2 regions of the Photorhabdus viridis genome follow, and region 2 is predicted to be linked to the other one. Evidence: predicted binding sites of a transcription regulator. Region 2 holds the regulator's gene; the other holds the start of a gene.
The links. Region 2 encodes sigma-54, which starts transcription at its own class of promoters, with help from an activator protein. Its sites were predicted from a motif close to GTTGGCACANNTTTCGCTNT; they were not measured.
Positions count from the first base shown of each region.

Region 1: a site for sigma-54 is predicted at 2,899-2,918, ahead of glnA (glutamate--ammonia ligase). Genes of this name have one in related genera too.

Region 1 covers NZ_JBEJZY010000025.1:50,063-58,147, reverse strand. The annotation lists gene ABR397_RS12445 (DUF5993 family protein) at 1-138, shown strand, start outside; gene ABR397_RS12440 (disulfide bond formation protein B) at 153-722, shown strand; gene typA (ribosome-dependent GTPase TypA) at 807-2,645, opposite strand; gene glnA (glutamate--ammonia ligase) at 3,072-4,481, shown strand; gene glnL (nitrogen regulation protein NR(II)) at 4,645-5,694, shown strand; gene glnG (nitrogen regulation protein NR(I)) at 5,704-7,128, shown strand; gene uspA (universal stress protein UspA) at 7,310-7,741, shown strand; gene gdhA (NADP-specific glutamate dehydrogenase) at 8,001-8,085, shown strand, end outside.
Region 2 covers NZ_JBEJZY010000061.1:8,669-16,753, forward strand. The annotation lists gene kdsD (arabinose-5-phosphate isomerase KdsD) at 1-690, shown strand, start outside; gene kdsC (3-deoxy-manno-octulosonate-8-phosphatase KdsC) at 708-1,271, shown strand; gene lptC (LPS export ABC transporter periplasmic protein LptC) at 1,292-1,870, shown strand; gene lptA (lipopolysaccharide ABC transporter substrate-binding protein LptA) at 1,851-2,384, shown strand; gene lptB (LPS export ABC transporter ATP-binding protein) at 2,391-3,116, shown strand; gene rpoN (RNA polymerase factor sigma-54) at 3,144-4,583, shown strand; gene hpf (ribosome hibernation promoting factor) at 4,607-4,894, shown strand; gene ptsN (PTS IIA-like nitrogen regulatory protein PtsN) at 5,019-5,486, shown strand; gene rapZ (RNase adapter RapZ) at 5,564-6,415, shown strand; gene npr (PTS phosphocarrier protein NPr) at 6,415-6,687, shown strand; gene rnk (nucleoside diphosphate kinase regulator) at 6,873-7,283, shown strand; gene ABR397_RS20315 (hypothetical protein) at 7,958-8,083, shown strand.

The DNA of each region.
Region 1 (8,085 bases), on a different contig from region 2:
TTGATCGCATTATTTGCGGTCATAACCACCTTGGTTGGAAAGAATAAAACTAGCTATGCTCTATGGGGTCTCCTCTTGGTAACTACCATAGCCTGGTTTATTCATCATGCGACTGATTCGCTGAATCTGTCTTTTTAACGGGAGACAATTTAATGAATCAGGTATTAGCAACAAAACAGACGATCAGCTACGGCATAATATTCAACATCATTGGGTTACTTGGTATCAGTGCTGCACTTACCGTTGCTTTCTATTATCAACTGGTCCTTTCCGAACTCCCTTGCCCATTATGTCTGCTACAGCGGACAGGTATGATCATGATAGGGTTTGGTTTCCTGTTTAATCTCCGTTTTGGTATAAAAAGCGCACATTATGGCATCGCGCTTATCGGCAGTATCGTGACCGGAATTATTGCAATCCGACAAGTGTTTTTACACATAACACCCGGCGATATCGGTTATGGTTCTGCACTTTTTGGTATACATTTTTATACTTGGGCTCTCATCTCCTCAGTTATCGCTATTATCGCCATATCAGTCATGCTGATATTGAAAAGTCTGGAAAAAACGACCGAAGAAAAAGAAAGTAAGTCTGTTTTCGGTCAGATTATTATTGGGATATTTGTCGTATTGATTACAGCAAATTTGATCTCTACCATTTTGGAGTGTGGCGGCGGGCAATGTGATGACAACCCAACGTATTATCAATTGCTGGGTAAATAATCTCAGATCTATTTAACTGAATAAATAGATCCCAAAAAACTCAGGGCGCCATTGGCGCCCTAAGCATTTGTATAGCAGAAAAGATTATGCTTCTTTGCTGCGATGCGCACGACGACGGTCGTTTTCTGTCAGATGGCGTTTACGCAGGCGAATCGACACAGGAGTCACTTCTACCAGCTCGTCATCATCAATAAACTCCAGAGCCTGTTCCAGGGTTTTCTTAATATGTGGAGACAAGGTTGTCGCTTCGTCAGTACCAGACGCACGGACGTTTGTCAGTTTCTTACCTGTCAGGCAGTTAACTGTCAGGTCATTGGAACGGGAGTGAATACCGATCACCTGGCCTTCATACACTTCCGCACCATGACCGAGGAACAACTTACCACGATCCTGCAAGCTGTAAAGCGCATAAGCAACCGCTTTACCCTGACCATTGGAAATCATCACACCGTTCTGACGGCGACCGATTTCACCCGCACGAATATCATCATAGTGACTGAATGTTGCATACAACAGGCCAGTACCCGAAGTCATGGTCAGGAACTCAGTCCGGAAGCCAATCAAACCACGGCTTGGAATAATGTAATCAAGGCGCACACGGCCTTTACCGTCTGGCAACATATCGCGCAGATCAGCTTTACGCTCACCCAGCGCCTGCATCACATTACCCTGATGCTGCTCTTCAATATCCAGAGTCACCTGCTCGAATGGCTCTTGTTTGCGGCCATCGATCTCACGGAAGATAACTTTCGGACGGGATACCGCCAGTTCAAAACCTTCACGGCGCATGTTCTCAATCAGAACAGATAAGTGCAATTCACCACGGCCAGAAACACGGAACGCATCTGGATCTTCGGTTTCTTCGACACGCAGTGCGACATTGTGAACCAGCTCTTTCTTCAGGCGCTCAAGGATCTGACGTGAAGTGACATATTTACCTTCACGACCACAGAAAGGAGAGGTGTTAACACAGAAGAACATGCTTACCGTCGGCTCATCAACAGCCAGTGGCGGCAGGGCTTCAACAACACTGACGTCACACAGGGTATCGGAGATATTCAGCTCGCCCAAACCGGTAATCGCAACGATGTCACCCGCTTCCGCTTGCTCACTCTCAATACGCTCCAGACCCAAATGGCCCAGAACTTTACCAATTTTGCCGTTCCGGGTTTTACCTTCGCTATCAACAATCGTCACGTTCTGGTTTGGTTTAACCGTACCGCGCTTAATACGACCAATACCGATAACACCAACATAGTTGTTGTAGTCCAGCTGAGAAATCTGCATCTGGAATGAACCATTAAGGTCAACTTTTGGTGGTTCTACATGATCGACAATTGCTTGATACAACGGCGTCATATCTTCGGCCATATCAGCATGATCAATACCAGCAATTCCCATCAATGCAGATGCATAGATAATTGGGAAATCCAGTTGTTCGTCAGTCGCGCCCAAGTTCACAAACAGGTCAAACACCTGATCGACAACCCAATCAGGACGTGCGCCAGGACGGTCAACTTTGTTGATAACAACAATAGGTTTTAAACCATGAGCGAACGCTTTCTGCGTTACAAAACGGGTCTGAGGCATAGGCCCATCCATGGCATCAACCAGCAACAGTACACTGTCAACCATAGACATAACACGTTCTACTTCACCGCCGAAATCGGCATGTCCCGGAGTGTCTACGATATTAATACGGTAGTCATTCCATTTAATGGCGGTATTTTTTGCGAGGATAGTAATTCCACGCTCTTTCTCCAAGTCATTGGAGTCCATCACACGTTCTGTCGCTGTCGCACGGTCACCGAAAGTACCGGATTGTTGCAGCAGCTTGTCAACCAGGGTAGTTTTACCATGGTCAACATGCGCGATAATGGCGATATTACGCAATTTTTCGATCACAAACTTTGCCTCAGGCATTTAGAAATAGCGCGCTATTGTACACACATTGGTCGAGGGACTAAACAGGATCACAAGAATCTGTTCTTAACAACTTGATACCAATGGAATTGTGATCCCTTTCACGCCTATAAAAGATGCACTATTGATAAAAATGCACCGACGGGGTGCAGGATAGTAACATAATCGCACTAATACAGTGCAATTTTACTAAATATTAAAGTATCTCCCCATGGGGATACCCATAACACAGTATATTGCAAGGTGTCAGAAAGTTGGCACGCTTTTCGCAATTGTTTTTCTCATCTAATAAGATTGTTTTTTACAACGACAAGTTTGCAAACGCGTAAATAGCCTTGTTAAGGTAAAACAATGTAACTGTATTTTCTTTACATCTTAATCTAAAACCATTTTATCAAGACCGGCACAAACCAGGAGAAACCGAGTATGTCCGCTGAACATGTTTTAACCATGATTGAAGAGCATCAGGTGAAGTTTATTGATTTGCGTTTCACTGATACCAAAGGCAAAGAACAACATATGACCATTCCTGCTCATCAGGTTAATGCGGACTTCTTTGAAGATGGCAAAATGTTCGACGGATCTTCAATTCACGGTTGGAAAGGTATTAACGAATCCGACATGGTGCTGATGCCAGACTCAAGTACAGCCATGCTTGATCCATTCTTTGATGATGCCACTCTGATCCTCCGTTGTGACATTCTGGAACCCGGCACGATGCAAGGCTATGAACGTGATCCACGTTCCATCTGCAAACGCGCTGAAGACTTTTTGCGCTCAAGCGGCATTGCAGATACCGTCCTGTGTGGGCCTGAGCCTGAGTTTTTCCTGTTTGACGACATACGCTTCGGCAGTTCTATGTCCGGTTCCTACTACCATATTGATGATATTGAAGCAGCATGGAACTCTGGAACTCGATACGAAGGCGGCAATAAAGGCCACCGACCTGCGGTAAAAGGCGGTTACGCCCCGCTGCCTCCGGTTGATTCTTCTCAGGATTTACGTTCAGCCATGTGCCTGACAATGGAAGCAATGGGATTGGTTGTGGAAGCTCACCATCATGAAGTTGGCACGGCCGGTCAAAATGAAATCGCGACTCGTTTCAACACCATGACCAAAAAGGCTGACGAAACCCAGATTTACAAATATGTCGTACATAATGTGGCGCACAATTTCGGCAAAACCGCCACCTTCATGCCAAAACCACTGGTTGGTGATAATGGCTCCGGCATGCACTGCCATATGTCCCTGTCTAAAAACGGCGCCAACCTGTTTGCCGGTGACAAATACGGTGGTTTGTCCGAACTGGCGCTGTTCTACATTGGCGGTATTATCAAACATGCCCGTGCACTGAACGCATTTACCAACCCGACAACCAACTCCTATAAACGTCTAGTTCCGGGCTATGAAGCGCCGGTAATGCTGGCCTACTCTGCCCGTAACCGTTCTGCATCCATCCGCATTCCGGTTGTCGCCAGCACCAAAGCCCGCCGTATTGAAGTCCGTTTCCCTGACCCGGCAGCTAACCCTTATTTAGCATTTGCCGCTCAGTTGATGGCTGGCCTTGACGGTATCATCAATAAAATCCATCCGGGCGATGCGATGGATAAAAACCTGTATGACCTGCCACCGGAAGAAGCCAAAGAGATCCCAACTGTCGCTTCTTCTCTGGATGAAGCACTGGCAGCATTGGATACTGACCGCGAGTTCCTGACCCGTGGTGGTGTCTTCACCGATGACGCCCTTGATGCTTATATTGAATTGAAAAACAGTGAAATGGAACGTGTCCGCCTGACACCACATCCACTGGAATTTGAACTGTATTACAGTGTGTAATTACCAGCGCCGTTCCCGCTGATCATTTTTTGTTGCCGTGAAACCTTTAGCCCATCTTCGGATGGGCCTTTTTCCTATTCCCTGAACTCAGGCTTTGGCTGGGTTTTACGCTCGAATATGATACAGTGCACCAAAAAGGTGCGGGAGTATGGCGGGAGAGTGAATGAAAATGGAAAATCTACCCGATACCGGGCAAATATTAAACTCACTAATTAACAGCGTACTGGTGCTGGATACCGATCTTGTGATCCGCTATGCCAACCATGCAGCGCTGCAATTATTAGCTCAGAGTGCCCGTAAACTATTAGGTACACCTCTTCCGGTACTGTTCAGTTACTTTTCACTGGATACAAAGCTGATGCACGCCAGTTTAGTCAGCGGTCAGAGTTTTACTGACAACGAAGTGACGTTAGTGGTTAATAACCGCTCTCATATTATGTCGCTCAGCGCCCAACCCATTTCCGGGCAGTTCATTTTGCTGGAACTGGCGCCTATGGATAGTCAACGCCGGTTAAGCCAAGAGCAGGTACAACAAGCCCAGCAGATAGCGGCACGGGAATTGGTTCGGGGGCTGGCGCATGAAATCAAAAATCCCCTCGGCGGACTGAGGGGAGCCGCGCAATTACTTTCGAGAGCGCTGCCTGATCCTGCTTTGCAGGAATACACCCAAGTGATTATTGAACAGGCAGACCGGTTACGTCATCTGGTAGACAGGCTACTTGGCCCACAACACCCAGGCGAACAAATTAAACAAAGCATTCACTACGTTGCTGAACGGGTTTATCAATTAGTCTCGCTGGAAATGCCGGATAACGTCACACTGATAAAAGATTACGATCCGAGTCTGCCGGAACTGGCTCACTACCCGGATCAGATTGAGCAAGTGCTGCTGAACATCACCCGTAACGCCTTGCAAGCTCTGGGCGCACAGGGTGGTGCCATTACCCTGCGCACCCGAACCGCTTTCCAAATCACCCTGCACGGTAAGCGCTATCGCCTGGCTGCCAGAATAGATGTGGAAGACAACGGACCAGGGATCCCGCCACAGATTCAGGACACACTGTTTTACCCGATGGTCAGCGCTCATGAAGGCGGAACCGGTCTTGGCCTATCCATTGCCCGCAACTTGATAGATCAGCACTCAGGTAAAATAGAATTTACCAGTTGGCCTGGGCACACAGAATTTTCTATCTACTTACCGATCAAAAAATAGAGGGTAGCTATGGAACGAGGAAAAATCTGGATCGTTGATGATGACGACTCCATCCGCTGGGTACTTGAACGAGCACTAAATAGCGCGGGGATGGAATGCATCAGTTTCGCAGAGGCTGACAGTGTACTGACTGCACTGACCCAAAACACACCTGATGTCCTGATTTCTGATATCCGTATGCCGGGAATGAACGGCTTACACCTGCTGAATAATATTAAGCAGAGTCACCCGTTGCTGCCGGTCATTATTATGACAGCCCACTCTGATCTGGATGCCGCAGTCAGTGCCTATCAACAAGGCGCTTTTGATTACTTACCAAAACCCTTTGATATTGATGAAGCCGTCGCACTGCTGGAACGCGCACTTAGCCACTCCCGCGAACAGAATCAACCCGCGAGAAATCCGCAGGTCATGACACCAGTTTCTGACATGATAGGTGAAGCGCCTGCTATGCAAGATGTTTACCGCATTATCGGCCGCCTTTCCCGCTCTTCGATCAGTGTGTTGATTAATGGCGAATCCGGTACAGGGAAAGAGCTGGTGGCCCATGCTCTGCACCGCCACAGTCCAAGAGCCAATGAGCCATTTATTGCACTTAATATGGCAGCGATTCCCAAAGATCTCATTGAATCAGAGCTGTTTGGTCATGAGAAAGGGGCTTTTACTGGCGCCAATCAAATACGTCATGGACGATTTGAACAGGCCAATCGCGGTTCACTATTTCTTGATGAAATTGGCGACATGCCATTAGATATTCAGACCCGCCTGTTACGGGTATTGGCTGAAGGCCAGTTTTACCGGGTTGGCGGCTATGCCCCCGTGAAAGTGGATGTGAGGATTATTGCTGCAACCCACCAGGATCTTGAACGCCTGGTAGAAAAAAGCCAATTCCGTGAAGATCTGTATCATCGCCTGAATGTTATTCGTATGCAGTTACCTCCCTTGCGTGACAGAGTGGAAGATATCCCTCGTCTAACTCGCCATTTCCTGCAACAAACTGCCAAAGAGCTGGGCGTAGAAGCAAAAATTCTCCACCCTGACGCAGAAATTGCTTTAATGCGCTTATCCTGGCCGGGCAATGTTCGCCAGTTGGAAAACATCTGCCGCTGGCTGACTGTAATGGCGGCAAGTCAGGAAGTATTGGTCCAAGATTTGCCATCTGAATTATTTGAAACTCATCCCCCTGAAACCAGCATAACAACATTGGCAACAACAATACCGGAAAACTGGCCGCAGCTACTCGCTCACTGGGCAACAAATGCGTTGGAGAAAGGTCAACAGGATCTGCTATCTGAAGCCTTACCATTGCTGGAACGTACTTTACTTAACTGTGCGCTTAAACATACCCAAGGACATAAGCAGAATGCTGCACGGCTGTTGGGTTGGGGACGAAATACCATTACACGGAAACTAAAAGAATTGGGGTTGGAGTAAGGAGAGAGTAGCTTTTGATGGACATCCGGATTTTAAATGTCCAGCGAGTTTCGTTGTCCATTAAGTGGAAGGAATAGCGATTGTAGTATATGTTGTTTGGTGAATGTTCTAGTAATAAACACAGGATAGTGGCAATTTGCCCTGCCAACTCATTAATCGGCATTATGGAAGGAGTTCGCTTATGGCTTATAAACATATTCTTGTTGCTGTTGATTTATCTCCGGAAAGTCAGGTATTGGTACAAAAAGCCATTTCCACGGCAAAGCCGTACAGTGCCAAAGTTTCCCTGATCCATGTTGATGTTAACTATTCCGATCTCTATACCGGTTTGATTGATGTTAATCTCGGTGATATGCAGCAACGCATTACTGACGAGACGCGCAATGCGTTGAAAGATCTCTCCGCAGGTACGGATTATGACATTCAGGAAACCCTGAGCGGTAGCGGTGATCTGGCTCAGGTATTGGTTGATGCGATTAAGAAATATGACATAGATCTGGTTGTTTGTGGTCATCATCAGGATTTTTGGAGCAAACTGATGTCCTCCGCACGTCAGCTAATTAACACTATTCATGTTGATATGCTGATTGTTCCTCTGCGTGACGATGAATAGCCATGAACTGAAAACTTATTCGATAAAAACGCCTGCTTATGCAGGTGTTTTTTTTGATGAAATGAGGTGTTATTTGGTTTATGCCCGATGCAATCAAGAAATTTTTTTTACCTTTCTGCAAAAAAACTTCTTGAAAGATGAATATAGAACAGTGATATATTCAAAGGGCAAACACAACTTACCTCACATTTTCGACAAAAATAATAATTAGGAAATTGCTGAGGAGACATTACAACCAAAGTAGAAATAAGGAATAACTATGAGCTGTTTACTATCTTTGTCTTCATTTCTTGGATCGATTCAACTCAGGGATGAATATCAACCAGAATATCTTCAGGCTGTTC
Region 2 (8,085 bases):
ATTTTGGCCATCTCAAACTCAGGTGAATCCAATGAAATTCTGTCATTGATCCCCGCATTGAAACGCCAAAAAATTCCGCTTATCTGCATGACCAACAATTACAACAGTAGTATGGGAAAAGCCGCAGACATTCACTTGTGTATCAAAGTCCCACAGGAAGCCTGTCCGTTAGGTTTAGCGCCAACAACCAGCACTACGGCGACATTGGTTATGGGTGATGCTTTAGCGGTTGCATTGCTTCAAGCGCGTGGTTTTACCGCTGAAGACTTCGCACTATCACATCCAGGCGGCACACTTGGGCGCAAACTTCTGCTGCTGGTCAGTGATTTAATGAATACAGGTGATGATATCCCAAGAGTGAATCGCGATGCCTCTTTACGTGAAGCTCTCGTCGAAATCACCCGCCAAAAACTGGGTATGACCGTCGTTTGCGATGAAAATATGTATATTGACGGTATTTTTACCGATGGTGACTTGCGGCGGGTGTTTGATATGGGAATTGATTTGTACAATGTCAAAATTTCAGCTGTTATGACAGCTGGCGGTATTCGTATCAAACCAAATGCCCTTGCCGTTGATGCATTGAACTTAATGCAGTCACGCCATATCACTTCCTTACTGGTTACCGAGGAAAATAAATTACTTGGTGTATTACATATGCATGACCTGCTACAAGCTGGCGTAGTTTAACCTGAGAGAACGTCTTAATGAGCCAATTAATTTATCTGGATACCTGTTATGGTCCAGTTAATAAAGACATTATTGAAAAAGCCGGTAGAATCCGTCTGCTGATTTGCGACGTTGATGGCGTGATGTCTGACGGCCTGATATATATGGGCAATAACGGCGAAGAATTGAAAACGTTTAACGTTCGTGATGGCTACGGGATTCGTTGCCTGATCACTTCAGGAATCGAAGTCGCTATTATTACCGGCCGTCGGGCAAAATTGCTGGAAGATCGAGCAAACACACTGGGCATTACACATCTTTACCAAGGACAAAGCGATAAGGTTTTGGCGTATAGAGAACTGTTAGATAAACTGGAGCTAACACCAGAACAGGTTGCTTACATCGGTGATGATCTGATTGACTGGCCGGTCATGGAACAAGTGGGCTTATCTGTCGCTGTGGCAGACGCGCATCCACTGCTATTACCAAAAGCACATTATGTCACCCAGATTGCTGGGGGTCGCGGTGCGGTAAGAGAACTTTGTGATTTGGTGCTTTTCGCTCAGAATAAACTGGAAGAGGCCAAAGGATTATCAATATAGTAGGTTGAAGCGAAACGAGAATGGATAAAATCAAATCCTGGCTGGCTATAATACTGACGTTAATCACCCTGGCGTTAATTGGTTGGAACTTATCTGATTCAGATGAGACTAACTCATCTTCTGATACAGATAATAGTCTGCCAACATACCAAAGCCAGGAAACCATAACCTTTGTTTATGATCCTACGGGTAAGCTGACATACAAACTGGTCGCTGATGACGTCCAGAATTATACTGAGTCAAAACTTACTTGGTTTACCAAGCCGGTATTAACAACATATGACTCAAATGCCATTGCTACATGGACAGTTCGTGCGAACAAAGCCAAACTGACCAACGACAGAATGCTCTATCTTTACGGAGATGTGCAGGTTGACAGCCTGACTGATACGACACAATTACAGCGTATGACCACAGAAAATGCTATCGTCAATCTGGTAACTCAGGATGTTTCATCCGACGATCAGGTCACACTGATTGGCGTAGGATTGAAGTCCGTCGGAATGAAAATGCGTGGCAATCTGCGGAACAAAACCGCTGAACTGATTGAAAAGGTTAACACCTACTATGAAATCCAACATGAACAACAGAATCCGTAATGCTCTTATTGCTAGTGCCATTTTTACAGTCAGCCTTCCCGCTCTGGCACTGAAAGATGACACCCAGAAGCCAATTTCTATTGATTCCGTTAAACAATCCCTTGACATGACCGGGAACACTGCCACATTTACAGAAAACGTGATCGTTAAACAGGGCTCTATTGATATCCACGCTGACAAAGTTGTTGTGACCCGCCCGGATGGCGATTCTAAAAAAATGGTTGTTGAGGCATTTGGTAATCCGGTCACTTTCTATCAGTTACAGGACAGCGGTAAACCAATCAAAGGCCGCGGCGCCAAAATGCGTTACGAAATGGATAAGGAGCTGGTTACACTGACTGGCAACGCCTATCTGGAACAGTTAGACAGCAATATAAAAGGCGACCGTATCACTTACCTAGTCCCAACCCAGCAAATGGAAGCGTTCAGTGACAAAGGTAAACGAGTGACAACTGTTTTGTTACCTTCTCAGTTACAAGAAGAAAGCCCTGCGGTTAACAACAAGAGTAAATAACGAGATATGGCAATACTAAACGCAGAAAACCTGGCAAAAGCTTACAAAGGCCGTAAAGTCGTTGAAAATGTCAGCTTAAACGTGAACTCCGGTGAAATTGTTGGCCTGCTTGGTCCTAACGGCGCAGGGAAAACCACGACTTTTTATATGGTCGTAGGCATTGTTTCACGGGATACCGGGACAATTACCATTGATGGCGAAGATATCAGCCTGCTGCCACTTCACGAACGGGCGCGCCGTGGTATTGGCTACTTGCCTCAGGAAGCTTCTATTTTCCGCCGTCTGAGCGTATTCGACAATCTGATGGCCGTATTGGAGATCCGTCAGGATCTGACTCAGAAACAACGGAAAGAACGGGCCGAAGAGCTGATGGAGGAATTCCATATCAGCCACCTACGGGACAATTTGGGTCAATCACTTTCCGGTGGTGAGCGTCGCCGCGTAGAGATTGCCCGCGCGCTGGCAGCCAATCCTAAATTTATTTTGCTGGATGAACCTTTCGCCGGCGTAGATCCAATCTCAGTAATCGATATCAAAAAAATTATTCAGCATTTGAGAGATTACGGGCTAGGCGTCCTGATCACAGACCATAACGTCCGTGAAACATTGGATGTCTGTGAGCGTGCTTATATTGTCAGCCAAGGGCAGCTGATTGCTCACGGCACACCGAATGATATCCTCAATAATGAACAGGTGAAGCGCGTTTATTTAGGCGAAGGTTTCCGGCTCTAATTCAGCCAGGAGAATTAATTTAACGCTATGAAGCAAAGTTTGCAACTCAGGCTCAGTCAGCAACTGGCTATGACACCACAGCTCCAACAAGCCATTCGTTTGTTGCAACTTTCTACGCTTGAACTTCAACAGGAAATACAGCAAGCGTTAGAAATGAACCCTTTGCTTGAGCAGGATGAAGATCATCAAGAAATCAGTAATCAGGAATCTCCCGACAACGAAACTGACGTTATGGATACGCTTGATGCCCTGCAACAAAAGGATATGCCAGATGAGTTGCCACTGGATGCCAGCTGGGATGAAATTTATACAGCTGGTACACCTTCCGGTACACGTAATGACTATAGTGATGACGACCTGCCTCTTTACCAAGGTGAAACAGCCCAAACCCTGCAAGACTATTTGATGTGGCAGGCAGGGCTGACCCCTTTCACGGAAACAGATGCAGCAATTGCTACATCAATCATTGATGCTGTAGATGATACAGGCTACCTTACTGTACCACTGGAGGATATCCTTGCTAGCATTGGCGACGATCAACTGACTCTGACAGAAGTGGAAACCGTGCTCAAACAGGTACAACATTTTGATCCTATCGGTGTCGCTGCCCGTGACCTGAAAGATTGTCTACTGATCCAGCTATCAATGTTTCCACCAGAAACACCTTATCTGAAAGAGGCGAAACTGATCGTCTGCGAACATCTGGAGCTACTGGGTAATCGGGATTTCCGCAATTTAATCCGTTTAAGTCGCTTGAAAGAAGATACACTGAAAGAAGTGATTGATTTAATTCAGTCACTTGAGCCAAGGCCTGGCTTGGCGGTAAACACAGGTGAATCAGAGTATGTCATCCCTGATGTGCTGGTTCGAAAAGAGAGTGAACACTGGCAAGTAGAATTGAATACAGATAGTATTCCGCGTTTACACATTAATCAGCATTATGCGGAGTTTGGGCAACATACACACAATGAAAGTGACAGCCAGTTTATCCGCAATAACCTACAGGAAGCTAAATGGCTTATCAAAAGCCTGGAAAGCCGAAATGACACTCTGCTGAAAGTTACACGCTGCATTGTAGAACAGCAACAGGAATTTTTTGAGCATGGCGAAGAATATATGAAGCCCATGGTTTTGGCAGATATTGCCTTCCAGGTCGATATGCATGAATCTACCATTTCCAGGGTGACTACCCAAAAATTCCTGCACAGCCCACGTGGCATTTTTGAATTGAAGTATTTTTTCTCCAGCCATGTTAATACAGAAAGTGGAGGCGAAGCCTCTTCAACTGCAATACGGGCTTTGGTGAAAAAACTGGTAGCAGCGGAGAACTCCGCCAAACCATTAAGTGACAGCAAACTGACGAGTATGCTAGCCGATCAAGGCATTATGGTTGCCCGACGGACTGTCGCAAAATATCGAGAGTCGTTATCCATTCCGCCATCAAACCAACGTAAACGTCTGGTTTGAAATGAACAGAGAAGGAAGACAATATGCAACTCAAAATAACCGGCCACAATATTGAAATTACTGATGCATTACGCGACATTATCACTGCAAAATGCAGCAAGCTGGATCAATATTTCGACAGGATCAACCTGACTCAGGTAATCCTCCGTGTGGAAAAGGTACAACAAATCGCCGAAGCCACGGTACATATTAACGGAGGCGAGTTGCACGCATCCTCAGAACATGAAGATATGTATGCAGCAATTGATGGACTGGTCGATAAACTGGCTCGTCAATTAACCAAACATAAAGATAAACTGAGACAACATTAACAGTTATTTAACAATAGCTGTAGTAAAAACAGCGGAGTTTTGCTGTAAAACAGTGCACAAATACCGGATGCCACAGCTAATCTATGGCATCCGGTATCAATTAAGCACCTAAGCGAATAGAAAAATGAATAACCAAGCAGATTTACTACTAAGCTCTGTACTTTCCCTCGAATGTACGCGTAATAACGTACATTGTTCGAGCAAAAAACGGGCTTTAGAGATTATCAGTGAGCTGGCATCTAAACGGCTTAAACTACCCGAGAATATCGTATTCGAAGCAATATTGACCAGAGAAAAAGTAGGCACTACTGGAATTGGCAGTGGTATTGCTATCCCTCACGGTAAACTGGATGAAGAAAGCTCAGATCAAGCTGTTGGCGTTTTCCTCAATCTGGAACACCCTATTGCTTTCGATGCCATTGATAATCAGCCAGTCGATTTGCTGTTTGCTTTACTGGTTCCAAACGATCAATGCCAGACACACTTACACACATTGTCATTAATTGCTAAACGCCTTGCAGACAAAAATCTCTGTCGCCGTTTAAGATCGGCACAAAGTGATGAAGAACTTTACGCAATTATCACTGAATAGCTGTTGCAATGAATGGAGAGCAACAGATAACAGTGGCTCATAATAATAACCACTGAGAAATTAAGGGGAGTCGCCTCATGGTGCTGATGATAGTCAGTGGCCGTTCCGGTTCGGGTAAATCCGTTGCCTTGCGCGCACTGGAAGATATGGGTTTTTATTGTGTAGACAACTTGCCGGTAGTGTTGCTGCCGGAATTAGCCAATACGCTGGCTGACCGCGATATTTCCGCTGCTGTCAGTATTGATGTAAGAAACATGCCGGAATCCCCCGAAGTTTTCGAAGAAGCCCTGACTAAACTACCAACCAGTTTCTCACCGCAATTACTGTTTCTTGATGCTGACCGTAATACGCTAATCCGCCGTTACAGCGATACCCGCCGTCTCCATCCACTATCAAGCAAAAACCTTTCTCTGGAAAGCGCGATTGATCAAGAAAGCGATCTGCTGGAGCCACTTCGTTCAAGGGCAGATCTGATTATTGACACTTCCGAAATGTCAGTCCATGAATTGGCAGAGATGCTGAGGACCCGTCTGCTGGGCAAACGGGAACGTGAGCTGACCATGGTGTTTGAATCCTTCGGCTTCAAACATGGCATTCCAATTGATGCCGACTATGTTTTTGATGTACGTTTCCTGCCAAACCCACACTGGGATCCAAAGCTACGGCCAATGACCGGTCTTGATCGTCCCGTAGCCGCTTTTCTCGACCGTCATACGGAAGTGCATAACTTCATCTATCAGACCCGCAGTTATCTTGAACTTTGGCTGCCCATGCTTGAAACCAATAACCGCAGTTATCTGACCGTGGCGATTGGCTGCACCGGCGGTAAACACCGTTCTGTTTATGTGGCAGAGCAGCTGGCTGACTATTTCCGCTCCCGTGGCAAAAACGTACAGTCACGCCACCGTACTCTCGAAAAGCGGAAATAATGACTGTCAAACAGAAACTTGAAATCAAAAACCGGCTGGGAATGCACGCCCGGCCAGCAATGAAGCTGTATGATCTGGTACAGCTCTTTGAGTCTCATGTTGTCTTGCGCAATGATAGCCATGTTGAAGCTGAAGCCAGCAGCGTGATTGCCATGCTGATGCTGGATTCAGAAAAAGGCAGCTATATTGAAGTTGAAGCCAGTGGTCCAGATGAAGAGCAGGCTCTTGCCGCTATCATTAATCTATTTGATGCAGGATTTGACGAAGAATAACACCACCCACTCCTCGGCTTATCATGTTCTTAACTGCTTTCATTAGCAGCACAAAACAGTTCGTGATCATGATCTCTTTCTTTTCCAGTAAGAACAGCCTACTATCAGGTTAATCATTTTAAATAACACCCCCCTCCTCACGGTGCGGGGTGTTATTTTGTGTTGGATTCCATTTGGAGTGTGGTATGACTAAACCAGCAATTATCATCAACGAATTAGACGCAGAACGTTTAGATTCCCTGTTGGAACAGCCAGCGTTTGCAGATACTAGTATCGCTGACGCTTTGAATGAGGAGCTGGATCGTGCAGAGATTGTACCTCCAGCAGAAATTCCATCCGATGTTGTGACTATGAATAGCCGGGTTCGTTTCCTTGATCTGACAAGCAGTGAAGAGCGAGTGCGCACTCTGGTTTACCCTGCGTCACTACAAGACAGTTCAGACCAGCTTTCTGTTATGGCTCCTCTGGGAGCGGCATTATTGGGCCTTCGTATTGGCGACGAAATCAGTTGGAAATTGCCAAACGGCGAAGAAACCCGGGTCAAAGTATTAGAATTACTTTACCAACCAGAAGCTGCCGGTGAATATCACAGATAAAACCCTATTAAATCAATACAAAAAACCACTATCGCACAAGTGGTTTTTTGTCTTTGATAACCAAATGGCGACAAAATGGCGACAGGAATTTTATATCTTCAATTACTTTTCAACTAACCACTATACATTATGAGGTAATTATAATGTTCGAAAATAATAACAATCTGTCAATTCTTAAAGAAATAAGAGACACTTAAATATTCATTGGCTCTGATATAGATGAATCAGTAAATCAATATTTTCAAGGAGGTTGGATAATACTTTCTGCTACAAGTGGTACAAATCCAGATAACTATCCTATTCACTCAGTTTTATTAGGTTTCATTCCTTAACAACTAATTTCAGCTCTATGTGTTCAGTAAGGCCGCGTCCTACTTGAATTCTTAAAGATCAGTTCGGCTTCTGGTCATGATCCTTTCTCCCACTCCACCAGTATTGGCGCGGTTTGGCAGTTTGCCTTGTAGGATTTTAAAACTGAAAAAATTTTTTGATCCAAAGCGTGCAGGCGGGTGCGGTGTAGTGCCGTTTTCGCCATAAGTTCATTTATTTCGTCATAAGCGCAGCAAGACAAACCGTCACCAAGGTGTTTATTTGATTCTTAAGTCAGATAATACAATCGGTTAAAGTAGCACTGCCATCGGCAAAATCCGATGGTCAGGGGGTCGCAGCCTTGAATGAGTAACCCACTGGTAAGGTTGTTTTCTTACCAGTGTGCCTGCTATCGCTTCTATGGTGGTTCAGGCAGGGGAGGCTATGCCTCGCCGGAATGGTTACTCTCCGGTACTGCGAACCCTGTTTGAAC